DNA from 2 places in the Paenibacillus sp. FSL R5-0527 genome. Region 2 is predicted to be linked to the other one. Evidence: riboswitches for the same ligand, from Rfam matches in the RefSeq annotation. Region 2 holds a riboswitch; the other holds the start of a gene.
What was found. Region 2 has a riboswitch for cyclic di-AMP ahead of NYE69_RS20520 (phytanoyl-CoA dioxygenase family protein). Riboswitches for the same ligand answer to the same signal wherever they lie in the genome.
Positions count from the first base shown of each region.

Region 1: another riboswitch for cyclic di-AMP. It lies ahead of NYE69_RS29310 (TrkH family potassium uptake protein); the one in region 2 lies ahead of NYE69_RS20520 (phytanoyl-CoA dioxygenase family protein).

Region 1 is NZ_JBBOYI010000001.1:6,517,187-6,526,777, reverse strand. It holds gene NYE69_RS29315 (CPBP family intramembrane glutamic endopeptidase) at 1-1,633, opposite strand, end outside; cyclic di-AMP (ydaO/yuaA leader) riboswitch at 1,916-2,085, shown strand; gene NYE69_RS29310 (TrkH family potassium uptake protein) at 2,152-3,495, shown strand; gene NYE69_RS29305 (potassium channel family protein) at 3,520-4,182, shown strand; gene NYE69_RS29300 (cation:proton antiporter) at 4,244-5,491, shown strand; gene NYE69_RS29295 (S-layer homology domain-containing protein) at 5,590-8,232, opposite strand; gene NYE69_RS29290 (LysR family transcriptional regulator) at 8,343-9,254, opposite strand.
Region 2 is NZ_JBBOYI010000001.1:4,648,601-4,658,191, reverse strand. It holds gene NYE69_RS20530 (acyl-CoA synthetase) at 1-810, shown strand, start outside; gene NYE69_RS20525 (hypothetical protein) at 1,610-1,876, shown strand; cyclic di-AMP (ydaO/yuaA leader) riboswitch at 1,954-2,096, shown strand; gene NYE69_RS20520 (phytanoyl-CoA dioxygenase family protein) at 2,238-3,128, shown strand; gene NYE69_RS20515 (hypothetical protein) at 3,247-3,417, shown strand; gene NYE69_RS20510 (spore coat protein) at 3,462-3,962, opposite strand; gene NYE69_RS20505 (spore coat protein) at 4,124-4,687, shown strand; gene NYE69_RS20500 (AraC family transcriptional regulator) at 4,862-5,701, shown strand; gene mgrA (L-glyceraldehyde 3-phosphate reductase) at 5,854-6,846, shown strand; gene NYE69_RS20490 (ABC-F family ATP-binding cassette domain-containing protein) at 6,995-8,551, shown strand; gene NYE69_RS20485 (YebC/PmpR family DNA-binding transcriptional regulator) at 9,034-9,591, shown strand, end outside.

The DNA of each region.
Region 1 (9,591 bases), 1.9 Mb from region 2:
TGACGTAAGCGACGATCGCTGGCAGGGCGATGTAGACCAGACCGGCGGCGATGTTCACCGCTCCGCCCATAAACATCAGGCTCAGCGCCATAAGGATGCTGTCAAAGATCACGTGCGAGAAAACGACGGTCGGAAAGCCGTAGCGCAGGAAAATGAAGCTGAACAGCAGTCCGATAAAGGTCAACTCGATCGGCCGTGAAATGACCGGATAGATCGGATACAGCGTATGGCCGAAAGCCCAGATCAAGGTCGTCAAAAGACTGGCGACGAACGTGCTGCGGAACAGCTTCTTCAGCATCGGAATGCCGAACAGCCGGTAAACGGCTTCCTCGCCGATCCCGGCCACCCAGGCGAGCAGCGGGAACAGGAGCGGGTAGACCATGTTGTACGGCGATTGTGTCGCATCGGTCGTCGACCAGGTATGAATCGTTCTTTCCAGAATGAAGAAGACAACCGACTGCACCCCGAGCAAAATTAAAGCCCACGCATAACCGTCGGCCACCGCGGTCAGCACATGGCGGCCGTAACCTTCCTCCCTGGACCGCGCCCACAGATTGATGCCGTTTTTCCGCCACAGTCCGTCCCCGCCGACGAGCGAGAAATATACCGAGGCGGCAAGAATCAGGGTGACCAGCCCTTGAATCACGAACCCTACCGTCAGCACGATCGGATCGAGCCCGTCCTTTTCAAACACAGGCAGCATGTTGACCGTCCCGATGACGGACAAGACGAAGTAGGCGCCGGCCAGAAAAATCCCGCGTTTAAAAGTGGTATGCGCCCGCGTCAGCGCGCTGTATACGATGGCCAGGATGCCGAGCACAAACGTGAACAGGGCGTATCCGGCAAAGGTAAGCCAGTTGGCCAGCCGCGTCTGCCCGGCGACGTAATCGGCATGCGTCTCGGGAACGGAGAAGTAGCTTTCGAATGACGATACGGCGCCGTATTCGTAGCGGATATCGATCGTCGCTTGCGACTCCCCGAGCTCATCCCCCTTGATGTGATAGAGCAGACCGACATCGCCCTCGCCCGACACGCGCTCAAGGCGGGCCGGATCAAAGCCGAACGTGGCCAGATAAGGCGCGGCCAGCCGCTCCTTCTCCTCCAGCGTCAAGTCGCCTTCCCAGGCGCGCAGCGAGTCTGGCGTCTCGGTACCGTAGTCCAGCATCATCTGCTTTTTCGCATTGCTCGCGGAAACGATTTCCTCGAACCCGACCACTTTGCCGGTGGTCATGTGAACGTCGACGGTCAAAGCGCTAAACCCATCGTTTGGTTCGTTGAAACGGACGCGAAAAACGTCGTACGGAAATTGCTTGTCATACGTCTTCAGGAAAGGGGCGAGCAAATCCGCCTTCGTTAAATAACCGTACAGATCGGAGCGCGATTCATAGGTAACGAGCGCTTTTTCGGGATGACCGGCCAACTCGAAGTTCAGCACCGACTTTGCAAATTCGATAGCTTTCGTTCTGGCCTGCGATTTGGCGATGACGTCATCCGACTGCTCCATTTGCAGCGTGTCGGAAGCGGTTGTCGGAAAAATCTGGACGATGAAGAAAATGACCAACCCGATCAGGGCCATCAGCCAAAGCGTTTTTGTCTTCAGCCTGCGGCTGAACGGTTTCATAGGTGAAAACATTACAAAACTCCTTTAAAATTTTTTGTTCTCAAGTATGATTTTGCGCGAAGTACATCACAGTAAAGATAACATAGTGGAATTTCCAACGCCAGTTGAAGGCAAAAATGATGAAAAGATGCAATAATCCCGTTATACCCTAGCATGGCTCAGATTGGACGGCAAGAAGATCGGCGATTTGCCGTTTCCAGCCTTTTTTCACCGTTTTTAATCAAAAAGAACCTTTGTAGTGGAAGCCAATAAGGTTTATAATCCATTTGACGAAAACGGAATGAAAACATTTGAAAAATAATAAGGCCTAATTTCGATTTCGAAAACGGGGGAACCGATTTTTTTTGGGGTGAATTTCGCGCGATTGTGGCGGCAGCGGCATGGCTGCCTTGGTCGGGCGATTAGGGCAACTGTGCATGCCCGAATCCGTCAGCTAACCTCGTAGGCCTCCTGCAACAGGAACCAAACACCGAAAGGCATTGGATTTCCAGTGCTTTTTTCTTTTGTTCTTTTTTCACGACAACAATGGGGTGAATGAATTGTCTTTCAAAAAAATCAGCTTTTCCCCGCCGCAAATTTTGGTGTTGGGTTTTGCGCTCATCATTTTGCTGGGATCGCTGCTGCTGATGCTGCCGATTTCCAGTGCGGCCGGGGAGATGCTGCCGTTCGTCGACGCGCTGTTTACGGCGACTTCGGCGACATGCGTAACGGGACTGGTCGTCGTCGATACCGGGACCTATTTTTCCACGTTTGGCCAAATCGTAATCATGCTGCTGATTCAGGTCGGCGGACTTGGGTTCATGACTATGGCCACCTTGTTTTCGCTCGTGTTGAAACGGAAAATCTCGCTGAAGGACCGGCTGATCCTGCAGGAGGCGATGAACCAGAACACGATGGAGGGCATCGTCCGGCTGATCCGCAAGGTGCTGCTGTATTCGCTGGTCATTGAATCCTGCGCGGCGCTGCTGTTCGCGATTCGCTGGGCGTTTGACATGCCGCTGGGCCGGGCGCTGTACTTTGGCGTTTTTCACGCGGTATCCATGTTTAACAACGCCGGGTTCGACCTGTTTGGCGAATACCGGAGCTTGACGTTGTACGTGGCCGATCCGCTCGTCAACTTCGTGGCGATGTTTCTCATCGTGTCCGGGGGCATCGGGTTTATCGTGCTGTCGGACATCATTGATTTCCGGCGCCGCCGCAAGCTGTCGCTGCATTCCAAGGTGGTGCTGTCGATGACGTCGGCGCTGATCGTGGTCGGGGCCCTGGTCATATTTATATTCGAATTCACCAATCCGCGGACGCTAGCCCCGCTCGGCTGGGGCGGGAAATTTTGGGCCGCGCTGTTCCAGTCGGTGACGCCGCGGACGGCAGGGGCCAACACGGTCGATATCGGCGCGCTGCGGCAGGCTTCGCAATTTTTTATGATCATCCTGATGTTTATCGGGGCTTCGCCCAGCTCGACCGGCGGCGGGATCAAAACGACGACCTTCACCATTCTCGTGGGCGCGGTCATCTCCATGATCCGCGGGCAGTCGGACCTCGTCCTGTTCCGCTACCGGATGGCCCAGGAACGTATTTTCAAAGCGGTCACCATCACGATGCTCGCTTTATTTCTTGTGGTGGCCGTCGCCATGGTGCTGTCCACGACCGAGGACGCCAGCTTCCTGAGCATTCTGTTCGAGACGACCTCCGCGTTTGGCACCGTCGGCCTATCGATGGGGCTTACCGGGAAACTAACGGTAATCGGCAAAATCCTCATCAGCTTTACGATGTTTGCCGGAAGACTTGGGCTGCTTACGCTGGCTTATGCGCTTGGACCGAAGAAGGGCAAAGAACTGTACCGCCATCCGGAAGGCAAAATGATTATAGGATAAAGATAAGGGGACTTGAGATTAAACATGAAAATGCAGCAGTTTGTAGTCATCGGATTGGGGCGGTTCGGCTCCAGCCTGGCTCTGGAGTTAATGGACCTCGGGTACGAGGTGCTCGGGATCGACCGGGACGAAGAGGTGGTAAACGAATTGAGCGACCAGCTGACGCATGCCGTCGTGGCGGACGCCACGGACGAGGAAGTGCTGAAATCGCTGGGCGTCCGTAACTTCGACTGCGGGATCGTCGCGATCGGCAGCGATATTCAGATGAGCATTTTGGCGGCGATTTTGCTCAAGGACTTGGGGATCAAGACCGTGGTTGCCAAGGCGATCTCCGTCTTGCACGGCCGCGCGCTGCAAAAGCTTGGCGTGGACCGGGTTATTTTTCCGGAACGGGATATGGGCGTCCGCGTGGCGCATCAGCTCGTGACTCCAAATCTGCTGGATTACATCGAATTGTCCAAGGAATACAGCATCGTGGAAATGAACGTTCCCGCTTGCCTTGACCGGAAAAACCTGGGCGACATTAACCCGCGCGCCCGTTTCGGCTGCAGCATCGTGGCCATTCATCGCGACGGAAGCATCCTGGTGGCGCCTACCGCCATGGATCAGCTGCAAGAAGGGGACATTATGGTCATCATCGGATCGAAGAAAAATATCGAAGAGTTCGAGGAAGTCATTAACGAGTAATTATTACCGGGTTATTAAGAAAAAAGAGTTGGTTCACTTTTGATGGTTGGGATGTGGCGGTATGGAATCGGCTGTAACCGAAGCGATACATCATTTTCTGATCTTAATTTTATTCGTCATCAGCGTTGGCGTAGTATCGGGCAAACTGGCGGCATGGCTAAGGCTGCCGGATGTGGCGGTGTTCATCGCCGTCGGGATGCTGCTCGGCCCGGGGCTTGGGCTGATTCATGAACAAAGCGGATCGCTGATCAATCAATTGATATTAACGGTCGGGTCGGCGCTGATTTTGTTTGACGGCGGGCGGAATTTGCGGCTGAGCGGGCTTCGCAACGTATGGATTACGTTATCGCTGCTCAGCGTGCCGGGTGTGGTGATTTCGACGATCGTCGTGGGCGTGGGTGTTCATTACTTGTTCGGCGTTGACTGGATTTTTGCTTTTTTGGCCGCGGCGGTCATCGCCTCCACCGATCCGGCTTCGATCATTCCGGTATTCAAGCAGGTAAAAATCAAGGAGCGGGTCCGCGAGACGGTGGAGAGCGAATCGGCGTTTAACGACGCTACCGGCTCGATTTTGACGTTTTCGCTGCTGGCCGCGGTGGCCGGCGGCGGGGCGCTGGACGTTGGCGCTATGTCCTGGGAGTTTGTCAAAACCGCGCTCGGCGGAATTCTTGCCGGACTGATGATCTCGGGCATACTGACTTATTTGGCGGGACATGCCCGCCACGGCTATTTTCGCGACTATTCCACAATCGTCATGACGGTCTGCGCGTTATCCTCATACTTGATCGCCGATTTGCTGCATGTCAGCGGGTTTATGGCTACGTTTGTCGCCGGGGTGATCTGGGGTAATGCCGAAACGTTCGGTTTGTCCCTGAAAGACAATCATGTGGAAATGAGCTCTTTCGCTGAAAATATGACGGTTATGATGCGCATGCTGATCTTTGTGTTGCTGGGCAGCCAAGTGAATTTTGCCACGCTCGGGCAATTTTTCTGGCCAAGCCTGGCGGCGGTGCTGATCCTGATGTTTGTGGCCCGCCCGCTGTCGGTGCTGGCGTGCGCCTGGCCCGACCGCAAGGTGAAGTGGACGTGGCGCGAACTGCTGTTCATGTGCTGGGTGCGCGAAACCGGGGTGATCCCGGCCGCCTTGTCCGGCATGATTGCGGGGATGGGAATCGCTCATTCCAACGTGATTACCGGGCTGGCTTTTATGGCGATTGTGCTGACGATCATCATTCAAGCGAGCACCACCGGCTGGGTCGCCAAAAAACTCGGTTTGGAAGTCAAAGAAACCGCCACCGGAAAGCCGTAAGGCTTGGGTGGCGGTTTTAGTTTTCAATAGTCTAACTTGAAGGCTCTAAATTAGCTCGTCAGATTCAGCTATCCCAGATTCAGCTATCCCAGATTCAGCTATTCCAAATTCAGCTTATCCAACACCCGCTTGATCATTACCGTCGCTTGTGAGCGTGTTGCGTTCCCTTGAGGCTGGAAGGTATTTGCCGTCACCCCCTGGATAACGCCGGCCCTAACTGTTTTGGCTACAGCTTCTTGATAACGAATCTTGGAGGCATCCTTAAACTTCGTCAAAGCCTGTGCCGGTGTGCCGTTTAAGGTAGGCTCATATTTGCCATAATTCAGGGCACGCACCATCATCAAAGCCATTTCCTCACGGGTAATATACTGATCCGGCCTGAATTTCCCGTCCGGGTAACCCGTAATGATTCCGGCTTTGCTGGCAGCGCCTATGTAGCCCCCGCGCGTATCGAGCTTCACGTCCGGATAAACCTGCGCTTCCTTTATATCTGTGCCTAATCCCAGCGCTTTGGCAATGTACTCCGCGAACTCTGCACGCGTAATATTCTGGTCAGGCTCAAATGCGTTAGAATCGCTTTTACGTGGACTGACCACAAATTTTGCGGTCAGCTCATCAATATCCGCTTTTGCCCAATGCTTCCCGGTGTCCCCATAATTAGCAGCACCTGATGCTAGGCCAACGATCAGGCCGTCTGAAGCTGCTGACCCTGCCTCCACATTGGATGATCCTGCCCCTGAGCTTGTCGAGCCTTCATCTGCTCCTGACCCTGTTCCCGTTTGTCCAGATGCCAATCCAGCCCCGGATGCCCCGGCTCCGCTATTCGCTGTATTGCCGCCAGGTTTTCCGCTAAATACCAGCGTCCCGTTGCTTCCGGAAATCTTAGACGGAATTGGAATGATCGTCTTGCTGACTGTGTCGTATTTCACTAACGTTGCATTTGCAGATGTCACCTTACTGCCGGTAATGCGCAAATAAAGCTTCCCTACATGAGAAATATTAAACAAATGGGTAGCCGCGTTAAGATTAGACGCATCTGATTCAGAAACCACAATGATTCTAATGCGTATAGGATCGCTTGCCTGGTTCACGTAAACCCCATTTATAGTCATCGGTATGGAAATCTGGTCAGGCGAAACAAATTCCAGTTGAATAATCAAGTACAGCGTGTTTAAAGAATCTACACTTAGTGTCCCGTTATTCAAGGACTTGGCAATTTGCGCAAACGGAATCTCCTCGACCGGCAGCTCATACATCGTTTCATTGTATTTAATTGAAAATGAAACAGGCTTACCGCGATTGTAACCTTCATACAGTGCGCCAAGCGGGATAGCCACCTCAGCGGCTTTCTCCGTCGTCGGCACCTCAAAAATTAACGGCTCGCGTTTGCTTTTATTCGTATTTACGGAGATCAAAAATTTAATGGCTTCTTGCAGTTGTGCTGCGCCGATCGTATATCTTGAGATATTTTGCCCGCCAACCGATACACTGCTTGATGACTTAGCCGTACTTAGATTTAGCAGATAACCGCCAAGTCCGAAGTTAGAGCTGGAAATCGCCGTTACAAAGGATGGCCTGCCCTGTGCAGCTGGTGGTTCTGATAATGTTGACTTACTGCCGGTGTTGCTCACCTTATAGCTGCTGATTTCCGCAAGCGCCTGCCCAGAGCTAAGGACTAGCTTATTACTCGCTTTCGGGGTGTACGATAATTCCACCAAATCACTTGCTTCAATAGCTGTCACCAATTCGATATACAGATAGCTCCCGGAAGAGTATACCTTGGAAATTTCTCTTTCCCGCTGGTTAACCACCACCTTGAAGCCTGTCGTTGCGATGCTATTATTTGTGCCAAGCGGCTTGCTATATTTTAAAATAATCGTATTATTCGTAATCTCCCCACTTTGAAGGACAGGAGCCTCGCTACTATTCTTGTCCGTCTCCGTCTCGTATAAACCCTCCCAGCCGTTCATATATACAGCCCCTGTCTGAGCATCCGCTGCGGCACCCGCACCAATGTACAGATAATACCTGTCGCCCTTGTCCAACTCATGAACAGGCTTTATAAACAAACCTGAACCGGAGGCTCTAACCTGAACAGCCAGTTGCGCATCATTTTCTTTTTTCTTAAAAACAATGGCGGATTCGTTATTAATCTTAATGTTGCGATTAAAAATCATCGTAAACTCGGTATTCACGGGAATGTTCGTGCTTCCCCCAAGTGGTGTCACACCTAACATTTGCAATGGCGAAGTCTCTTCCGCCGCACCAGCATTGACGGCATTGTTAGTACTGCCGGCGGCTGTCTCGGTTTTTGTTGTGAAAAAATACTGAATAGCAGGGGAGGCAATGCTCCGGTTCTCCGCATCCACAAAATTGCCTTCTTCAGCTTGTACAACGTATGTCGTGTTATACTTTAACTGCGGCAGCAGCAGTGTAACTTCATTCGTACCCTTCCCCGGGCTCCCATCACTAAGGACCGTCTCGATATTGGACAAGGGTTCCTTACCTTTTTCGGACACTTTAAGCGAATCCTTATTGATCTGTACCTTGCGGTCAAATTGCAGCTTAATAGATTTAGTTGCGGCAGGGTCAACATTGCTGGCCCCATTTTGCGGATTCATCGTAATCCGAATTCCGTTAGTACTGCTGGCGGCGTGTATCATTGATGTCGGCGCCGCGACCCCAAGCAGTAAATTCAGTACTAAGATGGCAATGATCCCCGTTGAAAGCTTTCTCTTCATTTTGCGTTTCTCCTCTCAAAAATAACCTGCACTCTTTAATATCGGCTATTTGCTCTTCCTTGTTGCGAAGTATTTGAAATTTTGTGCACTTGTTAATTCTCCGCATAAAATTACAGCGACAGCTCCTCCACCAGACTTTCGCGAATTTGCGTAAACCACTCTTTCGTTTCGCTGGTCAGCTCCGATTTCTCTCCGTAAATCAGGCAAGTTTCTCTGCGGGTCTGCTCCAGTTCGGGGATCGGCACGGACACCAGCCCGTTGTCCCGCAGCAGCGGCCTGCGCAGGTACGATCTGGGGAGCAGAGAAGCCGCTTTGCAGATCGGCAGCAGCCGGACGATCGCCTCGAAAGAGTCGATCTCCATGCGGACGTCGGGGACGATGCCGTAGCGGCCGAACAGGTCGTCGACCAGCCGGCGGTACCAGGTTCCTTTGGAGAAAATAATCATGGACCGGCCGTTCAGATCGTCCATCGAGGGATGGCCGTCTTGGGTTGGGGATGCGAGTTCATGTCCCTTGGGGACCACTAGCTCCAGGTGGTCCTGAAACAGCGGGATGCATTTTAACCCGGCTTCGCTGATCGAGGAGGCGACGACGCCGATGTCCACTTTTTTGTCGCGGACGTGGGAGACGATCTCATGCGTTTTCCCGGTGACGAGCTTCAGCTCGATGTCCGGGAATTTGTCCATCATCGCCTTGACCAGCGGGGGCAGCGTTGTCTGGATGGTCGTCAGGCTGGCGCCCAGCGTAACGACGGTGCGTTCCGCCTTTTTGAAACGGGAGACGGCCTGCAGAAAGTTTTGATGGCGCTGCCGCTGTTCCAGGGCATACAAATAAGCCTCTTGGCCGACACGGGTCAACTCCAGGCGTTTTCCTTTGCGGTGAAACAGCGCAACCCCCCATTCTTCCTCCAATTTTGCGATTTTTCGGGAAAGTGCGGGCTGGGACAAATTGAGCAGCTTCGACGCTTTGTTTAAACTGGATTGCTCCACGACGGTGGTAAATACAAGCAGTTCTTCTAACATGGGGTAACCTCCTTTTTTCGGGAAGAAAAAAATAGGGCTGGATAATTGGCGCGGATTATTGATGGACAAGTGATCGGACTATACCGGGCTATATGTGAAAAGCTGCTTATGTGTTTTTTGTATAACTATTAATAACTATATTGCAATTCCATTATAAGATAAAAAGGAGTAACATGAAAAGTGACACAAGATGTTCACATGTTACTTTTGTAACATAGTAAAATAGCCTTAATGTTGTGGGATATATCATATCCAAACTGAAGGGCTGTATTAATCGATTTGTCGATTATTGTTGAAAATGCGCAAGTTCAAGGGAAGATGGAAACTAGAAAGGGGT
Region 2 (9,591 bases):
CAGGTCATGTGCTGCACGCCGACCGAATATCGGATCATGTCGAAAACGGACGGGCTGGGCGGTTATAACCTATCCGGCCTGCGCAGCGCCGTTTCCGCCGGGGAGCCGCTAAACGAGGAAGTGATCCGGAAATTTCAAGAGGAATTGAACATCACCATTCGCGACGGATACGGGCAAACCGAAAGCACGCTGCTGATCGGCAATCTGAAGGATACTCCGCTCAAGCAGGGATCGATGGGCAAAGCGGTTTCCCCGGGCGTGGCGGAGGTGGTCGACGAGCGGGGAATTCCGCTTCCGGCGGGACAAGTCGGGGATATTGCCGTTCATGTTAGCATGCCGGCTTTGTTTAAAAACTATTACCTGGAGCCGGAGCGGAAGCAACAAAACGTGCGCGGTGAGTATTTTATTACCGGGGACCGGGCGCGAATGGACGAAGAAGGCTATTTCTGGTTCGAAGGGCGCGGCGACGATATCATCATCAGTTCCGGGTATACGATCGGGCCGTTTGAAGTCGAAGAAGCGCTGATGAAGCATCCTGCCGTCAAGGAATGCGCCGCCGTGGCGAGTCCCGACGAAATTCGCGGGCATATCGTCAAAGCTTTTGTTGTGCTGAAAGAAGGGGCGGCGGGTTCGCCGCAACTGGTCAAGCAGCTTCAGGCTCATGTCAAAGCGGTGACGGCCCCGTATAAATATCCGCGGAAAATCGAATTTGTCGCTGAACTGCCCAAAACGAATACGGGCAAAATCCGCAGAGTAGAGCTGCGGGAGCGGGAGGAGCGCGCAGCCTTGGAGGTGAAAAGCTCTATTTAGAACAAACGGCCCCCCGAGCTAGGGCAAGAAAGCCTTGATGTAATTGGGGAAAACCACCGGCGGATTTATGAATCAGTTTCATGGTAAGAAGGACGGCTCGATGGAATCAAATGCAAAAGTGCATTTGAATTTCCGCAAATTTCTGCTTTTGGGCGGTTGAAGTGCAAAAATACATCTCATTTGCAGCTATAGGATAAAAAGGCAGCTTATCATAAGAAATGAACTGCATATTTGCAGTTGAACCGCCTGTTTCGGGGATTTTCGACGAAAATCGCATGCTCTTTTGCATTTCGTGCCACTAGCGTTGCATTTGAGTCTGGCAAGATACATTTTCTGAGCACACCAATGCTCTAACGGTTGCCACAAGCGCTATTTGTTCCAATCCCGTTGATTTCAAATTGTAACGGTTGCCATGGGGCTTATTTCGCTGAAAACCGGTAATTTTTGCTTGGATTCAGGCAAATAACGGCGCTGGCAACCGTTAGAATTTAGAAAAGGTCTTTTTTCGGCAAATAGCCGCTGCTACAACCGTTAGATTTCGGATAGCTTTCACGGGAAAGCTTGAGCAAAAGTTAATGCAACGCCAGTGATTTCGTGCCGATCTCCTCCTCCTCCTTTTTCCGGCTCCGTATTCCATCGCTGTCAAATCCATGCTCTATCTGCTTTAAAGTTGGTTTTTCGCTGCGGCCTATGCGGCAGGAGCGTGGGATTGGCAAAAGTTCGAACGCATATTGTCCGGCCCTTTTCCTCAAATTAGTAAGGTCCTGCATCTTATCATCTTTTTGGAGGAGGCTAAAACATGGCAAATCCTTATTCCAGCATGCAATCGCAAAACCCGATCTCATCCGCCCAGCAGTCCGTCAAAAAAGCGCACCGGGCCGTAACGCAAGCACAGTCCCATCCGACCGAAGAAACGGTGGAAAATGCCTACAACGCCATTCACAAAGCGGAGAACGCCATTTCCCAGGCGGATGGGCGCATGAACCCGGAACCGCTGGAACGCGCCAAGGAAGATTTGCAGGAGGATCAGGCCGATTTGGCTGAAGCGGAAAGCCGGCTGCAGTAACGAATACGGCGGCGAGCATATGGCGAAATCGAAAATGTTACAGAACATGGGTTGACATGAACGCGAATTGCCTTTACTATAGACTCACGCTTAGTTTCCGGCTTAAGGAGCCGGGAAACGGGGGAACCAATTTTTTGGGGCGAATCATTCAGCAATGATTGTAGGGTACCATCTTACCCGAGCCCGTCAGCTAACCTCGTCAGCAGTGGATGGGTCTATATTGCGACATTAAGAGATTTTATTAGGCCCTTTTATAAGGGCCTTTGTCCGTTTTAAGGACCCTGCTGGGTAAGCTTTGTCTTCTCCAAGCGGCGGTCCTTTTTGGTTTGGACAAATATTTCTTATGAGGGGATGAGGAGGAATGAATCAATTGGAAACGTCCGTAATTTTTGATCCAAAGACGGATGCTTACCCTTCCCGGGTGTATGCTGAGCCGAGATGGCTTCCGCGGCAGGACCCCATCGTATATGGCGAGTGGAACGCGGAAAGCGGAATCAGCAAAGAGCAGTCGGATTTTTACGCCAAAAACGGTTATCTGTTCCTGGAGAACTTTTTCGGCGGAGCGGAATTAAAGGGCTATCAGGAGAAGGCGCAGCGCTTGCGGGAAGCATCCCGGAACCTTTCATCCGATGAAATTATCCGCCAGCCCGGCGGGGAAGAAGTGCATTCGATCTTTGCGATTCATCGGACCCACCCGGTTTTTCAGGAGTTGTCCCGGCATCCGAGACTGCTCGCGATCGTCGAGCATGTTTTGGGGGGACCAAGCTACATCCATCAGTCGCGGATCAATTATAAGCCGGCATTTACCGGCAAAGAGTTTTACTGGCATTCGGACTTTGAGACCTGGCATGTGGAGGACGGGATGCCCCGGATGCGGGCGCTCAGCTGCTTGATCGCACTGGAAGACAATTATCCGTTTAACGGACCGCTTATGGTCATGCCCGGTTCCCATCAAATCTTCGTGTCGTGCGTCGGCCAGGCGCCGGATGATTGCTCCAAGGAATTCATCGCGCCCGATCAGGCGAGCTTAACCGAACTGGCGAAGCGCTGCGGCATTGAAACGCCGGTCGGCAAGGCAGGTTCCGTACTGCTGTTCGACTGCAATTTAATGCACGGCTCCAACAGCAACATTACGCCGTACCCGCGCAGCAATATTTTTATGGTCTATAACAGCGTAGCAAACAAACTGGCGGAGCCTTATTTCGGGAAGAAGCCGAGACCCGAATACATGGCGGCCCGCGCGGAATTTTAAGAAAAAAAGCCGTCCCGGCAAAATGGCTTTGCGTTGGGGCGGCTTTATACATAAAGAAGCGCAAAATATCGCATAGTAAATTCAAACCACAACCTTCCGGGAAAGGAGTGACCTTTAGGTGAGCAATAAAATTGAAGCCGTACGCGCGGATCATCAAAATTTTGTCGATAAGACCGAAGACGAGGTTAAGGCCGTGCCGGCCACCACGAATGTGAATGAAGCGGTCGAAGCCATTACCGGGCATATCAATAAATACGATGAACCTGAAGAAAAGGAACAAAAGAAATGACGCACCGCCAGAAAAACCCCGGAATTCCGGGGTTTTTTCGCAAGCTACATGTTTAGCGCTTGATTGGCCATTTGCACGTCGTGGGCCAGCAGTTCTTCCAAATTGTACGCCGGATAGTAACCGTGTTGGTACATGAAGTTAAATATTTTGGTATGAAGGGCGATGGCGCCAAGCAGATGTTTTTGGAACGTTTCTTTTAATTGAGGAGTAGCCGTCTCCGTAATGGCGTTCGCGTAATTGCGTACAGAGGCTTTAGCGAAGCCAAGCAGGTTGGCCGCGTCAAAACCGGTCATATCGGGCGAAACGTTGCGGGCCATACCAGGCGCCAGCGGATAAAATTTGAGCAATTCGCGGATATTGTGCTCCAAGGTTTTGATCGTTTCTGCATAAAGCGCTTTTAACTCCGGGTCCATCACCATCGGCAGTTTCTTTTTGAACGCCGCCAAATTGGCGGATTGCGAGGCGACCAGCTCATGCAGCTCCAGTGTTTCATGCCAGGCCAGATGCTCCTGTTTCCATTCATTATTCACGATCTCACACTCCATAGTTAGGATTGATTCATTATATGCGCAGCGGAACCTTATGGGTATTTGTCCTTGTATGGGACGATTTTACTCCGGCTTCCGGCAATAATAGAAAACGATGGGGCGCATTCTAAAAGTGATTTACCAAGCAACCGCAAAACAGCGAAGGAGGATACGTTCTCATGGAATTGGCCGCACACGAGGCACAGGATTTGAACGAACTAACGTTAAGCTGCGTTAACTCGATTACGAACATGGCGTGTTTCTTAAACCAAGCGCAGGACCCTGAACTGAAGGCGATCTTGCAAAAACATCTTCCGCTCCATTTTCAGGACTACAACATGAAGGTGGAGTATTTAAGCAAGGCGGAAGGGGCCAGCGGGAAATTGGCCATTCCGGATTTGCAGCCGGTCTTGCAATCCTTTACCGAGGCGTCTGCGTCGCCTGTTCCGGTCATGCCGAGAACCTCGATTCAGCAGTTCAACGACCGGGAAATCGCCACCGCTTATTTGCTGACTTTGAAACGGGCGGGCAGGGAGTACGCTTGGGCGGCCATGGAGATGAGCCATCCCGAAATCCGCAGCTTCCTGGAGCATGCCTTCTGCATGTGCTCGCACCACGCTTATGACGTATGGCAATGGATGGTAAAAAAAGGCTATTATCCGTTAGAAGCGGCTCCGATGTCGACGATGAATACGCTCGGCGCTTTTTATCAGAAAGTGCAGGAGCCGGCGGCGGTTCATTAGCAAATCGGCGGAGCATAGCGAAAGTAAAAGAGCGGGTACCAAGGAAATCAATGACCTTGGCGCACCCGCTCTTTTTTGCATGGGATCGGCAATTGGAAACATTGTTTTGTGGTACAATGTCAGCGGATGCGGGCGCATTCAATTCCACTGCCAAGTGCAAGGAAGGTGCTGTTATTGGCCGCGATTTTTCATTACAACCCGGACCGTCCGTTCCGCGATTCACCGGAGCTGTATTTATGCTATTGGGGCAAGGAAGCCTGCGCTCCCCAGCATTCGTTCGGCCCGGGCGTACGGGACGTTTATAAGATCCACTTTGTCCATGAGGGAAAGGGGATCGTTCGCGTGGAGGACGGCGAGACGCTGACGCTGACGGCGGGCCAGGCGTTTATCGCTTATCCCGAGCGGGTCGTCTTTTACCAGGCGGACGCCGCAAGGCCCTGGGTTTATTCCTGGATCGCCTTTTGCGGCGATCAGGCGGGAGAAATTCTGGCGCGAACCCGTGTGACCGCGGAGCAGCCGGTGTTCCCCATGGATCCCCGTTTGATGCCGAAGCTGTACGAGCTTTTGAACGAGGCCGAGGAGCAGGCGGCCACCCGCGATTTGCGTTTGCGGGCCTTGCTGAACGAGTTTTTTTCGGTCATGGTAGAGCTGGCTCCGGCTTCCGCGCCGGGCCAAGCGGCGGTTCAAGCGCAGGCGAAGGACGCTTACATACACCGCTGCCTTGATTTTCTGCACAGCCATTACGGCGAGGAGATTTCCGTCGGCCAGCTGGCGGCGGTCGTTGGGCTGGACCGCAAATATTTATCGGCCATCTTTAAACAGGCGACGGGATTTCCGCCGCAGCGGTATTTGCTGCAGTACCGGATGGAGCGGGCCTGCGCGCTCCTGAAAACGGGCCGGTTTACGATCGGGGAGGTGGCCCGGTCGGTCGGGTATCAGGATGCGCTCTTGTTTTCGAAAATGTTCAAAAAAACGCTCGGCGTTTCCCCTTCGGCCTACCGGGACGGGCTTTAATAGGATGGGCTGTAATAGCTACGGCTGGCGCCTTTGTGGACAATGGATCGAGAGAAGCGGACATTATGCCATATCAAACAGCCTTGTTGATATAGGTGTGCGGCACGGCTTCGATTATATTGTTCTCATGACCATTAAAGGAGGTACAAGCCATGACCTATCAGCCAGACAACGGCAGATACGAAAAAATGACATATAACCGCGCCGGCAGAAGCGGCTTGAAGCTGCCCGCCATATCCCTCGGATTATGGCATAATTTCGGCGGCATCGATGTTTTGGAAAACGGGCGGGCGATGCTGCGCCGGGCGTTTGACCTCGGCATTACGCATTTTGACCTGGCCAACAACTACGGACCGCCGCCGGGGTCGGCGGAGGAAACGTTCGGCAGGGTGCTCAGGGAAGACTTCCGCCCTTACCGCGACGAAATGATCATCTCCACCAAAGCGGGCTACTACATGTGGCCGGGACCTTACGGGGAATGGGGCTCCAAAAAGTATCTCGTCTCCAGCCTGGATCAGAGTCTCAAACGGATGGGCCTCGAATATGTCGATATTTTTTACCACCACCGCCCTGATCCGGATACGCCGCTGGAGGAAACGATGTCCGCGCTCGACCTCGTCGTGCGTCAAGGGAAAGCGCTTTATGTCGGGCTGTCCAATTATCGGCCGGAAGAAACTCGCGCGGCGGCGAAAATCCTCAAAGAGCTCGGCACGCCATGCGTGATTCATCAGCCCAGCTATTCGATGATGAACCGCTGGATCGAGGAGGGGCTGCAGGATGTTTTGCAGGAAGAGGGGATCGGTTCGATCGTTTTTTCGCCGTTGGAAAAAGGCATCCTGACCGACCGCTACTTAGGCGGGATCGCGCCGGATTCCCGGGCGGCCGGGCCCAGCGTGTTCCTGCGTCCGGAGGATTTGACCGGGGAGCGGATCGGCCAGGTGAAGCGGCTTAACGATTTGGCCGCAGCAAGGGGACAAAAGCTGTCGCAAATGGCGCTCTCCTGGGTGCTGCGGGGCGGCAAGGTGACCTCGGCGCTCATCGGCGCGAGCAAGGTCAGCCAGATCGAAGACGCGGTTCTTGCGCTGGGAAACACCTCGTTCAGCGCTGAAGAGCTGGGCCAAATCGACGAGATTTTAGGTTATTAGATTGAAACGAAAAGCACCGCCCCTGAAGCTCAGTCCGGGGGAGGTGCTTTTTTTTGCGGGCAATAATTTATTCCGCCGTATTGAGTTGTCCTCCGGTTAACCTTTATAATATGACGAGTGTATCTTTTTGCGAGAAAGGTGTAGTTTCATGAGCATATTGAATGTAGAAAAGCTAAGCCACGGGTTTGGCGACCGGGCTATTTTTAACGACGTGTCCTTCCGGCTGCTGAAAGGCGAGCATATCGGCCTGATCGGGGCCAACGGCGAAGGCAAATCCACCTTCATGAACATCATTACGGGCAAGCTCCAGCCGGATGAAGGCAAAATCGAGTGGGCGCGCCGGACGCGCGTCGGCTATTTGGATCAGCATGCGGTGCTGAGCAAGGGCATGACGATCCGCGACGTGCTGCGCGGGGCGTTTCAGTATCTGTTCGACTTGGAGCAGGAAATGAACGACATGTATGCGAAAATGGGCGAGGTGTCGCCGGAGGAGCTTGAGCGGCTGCTGGAGGAGGTCGGCACGATTCAGGATACGCTGACGAACCAGGACTTCTACATGATCGACGCGAAAGTCGAAGAGACCGCGCGGGGACTCGGGTTGACCGATATCGGGCTGGATAAGGACGTAAACGATTTGAGCGGCGGGCAACGGACGAAAGTGCTGCTGGCCAAGCTGCTGTTGGAGAAGCCGGACATTCTGCTGCTGGACGAACCGACGAACTATCTGGACGAGCAGCATATCGAATGGCTCAAACGCTACCTGCAGGAATACGAAAATGCGTTTATTTTGATTTCGCACGACATTCCGTTTTTGAACAGCGTCATTAACTTGATCTATCATATGGAGAATCAAGAGCTGACCCGTTATGCCGGCGATTACCATCATTTCCAGCAGGTATATGAGGCTAAAAAACAGCAGCTGGAGGCCGCCTATAAGCGCCAGCAGCAGGAAATCGCCGACCTGAAGGATTTCGTCGCCCGCAACAAGGCGAGCGTCGCGACCCGGAACATGGCGATGTCCAGGCAAAAGAAGCTGGACAAGATGGAGATCATCGAACTGGCCAGGGAAAAGCCGAAGCCGCAGTTTAATTTCAAGGATGCGAGAACGTCCGGGAAGCTGATCTTCGAAACGGCGGATTTGGTGATCGGCTATGATTCGCCGCTCTCGAAGCCGCTGAACCTGCGCATGGAACGCGGGCAGAAAATCGCCCTGGTCGGGGCCAACGGGATCGGGAAAACGACGCTGCTGCGCAGCATTCTCGGGCAGATTCCGGCGCTCTCCGGGTCCGTACAACTCGGCGATCTGCTGGAAATCGGTTATTTTGAGCAGGAGATGAAGGATGCCAACTACAACACGTGCATTGAGGAAATTTGGGACGAGTTCCCGTCGTTTACGCAGTTTGAGGTGCGCGCCGCGTTGGCCAAATGCGGCCTTACGACGAAGCATATCGAGAGCAAAATCGCCGTGCTGAGCGGGGGGGAGAAAGCCAAAGTCCGCCTGTGCAAGCTGATTAACCGCGAGACGAATTTACTGGTGCTCGACGAACCGACGAACCACTTGGACGTGGACGCGAAGGATGAATTGAAGCGGGCGCTTATTGCGTATAAGGGGAGCATTTTGCTTATTTCCCACGAACCGGAGTTTTACCGCGACGTCGTGACGGAAACGTGGAACTGCGAATCGTGGACGACGAAGATGCTGTAGGCAGCCTTGTTTTATGTGCAAATAGGGCAAAAGAACAGTCATACAAGCGGGCAGCCTCATATACCGTAATGAAGCTAAAAACCTATAGCGAGGTGAATCCAAATGAGCTGCCACTGCTGCCCACCCGTAAGAGTTGTTGCGCCGGCGCAGGTCATCGTTCAGGATATTTTCGATCCCCAGCTTGTTCAAGTCATCCATCCGATAAACATTGTGAGTCGGCATCACTGCGTTCCCGTTTACGAGCACCTGGTCAGTTACAATTTCGCCAGTGAGCCGCCCAAGGCGGCGGTTTGTTCCACGACTCCGCGGCGGAAAAGAAGAAAGCGGTAATGCTCTCCCTTCTTAAACAGCCCTACTGCGTATTAAGGTAGGGTTGTTTTTTATGGAGTTCCCAGTCAAAAACAGTGATTGCAAGAATAGTCCACAGCTTGAAAAAAATCGGTTATAATAGATAGGTACTAAACATAGAAAGTGGGAACAGTATGGGCCGCAAATGGAACAATATTAAGGAGAAAAAAGCTTCGAAAGACGCCAACACAAGCCGGATTTACGCAAAATTCGGGGTTGAAATTTATGTAGCCGCCAAGAAGGGCGAACCGGATCCGGAATCGAACCGCGCCTTGAAAGTCGTTCTGGAACGGGCCAAAACCTACAATGTGCCTAAAGCGATCATCGACCGCGCTCTGGATAAAGCGAAAGGCAGCTCGGAGGAAACCTATCAGGAGCTCCGTTACGAAGGCTTTGGACCAAACGGGTCGATGGTCATTGTCGATACGTTGACCAACAACGTGAACCGGACGGCGCCGGAGGTGCGTTCCGCATTCAACAAAAACGGCGGGAATATGGGCGTCAGCGGTTCGGTATCCTACATGTTTGACGCCACTGCGGTGATCGGCATGGAAGGAAAAACGATCGACGAAGTGTTCGAAATCCTGATGGAAGCCGATGTCGAGGTACGCGATATCGTAGAAGAGGATGATTCGGTCATCGTATACTCCGAACCGGATCAATTCCACGCGGTGCAGGAAGCGCTCAAAAAC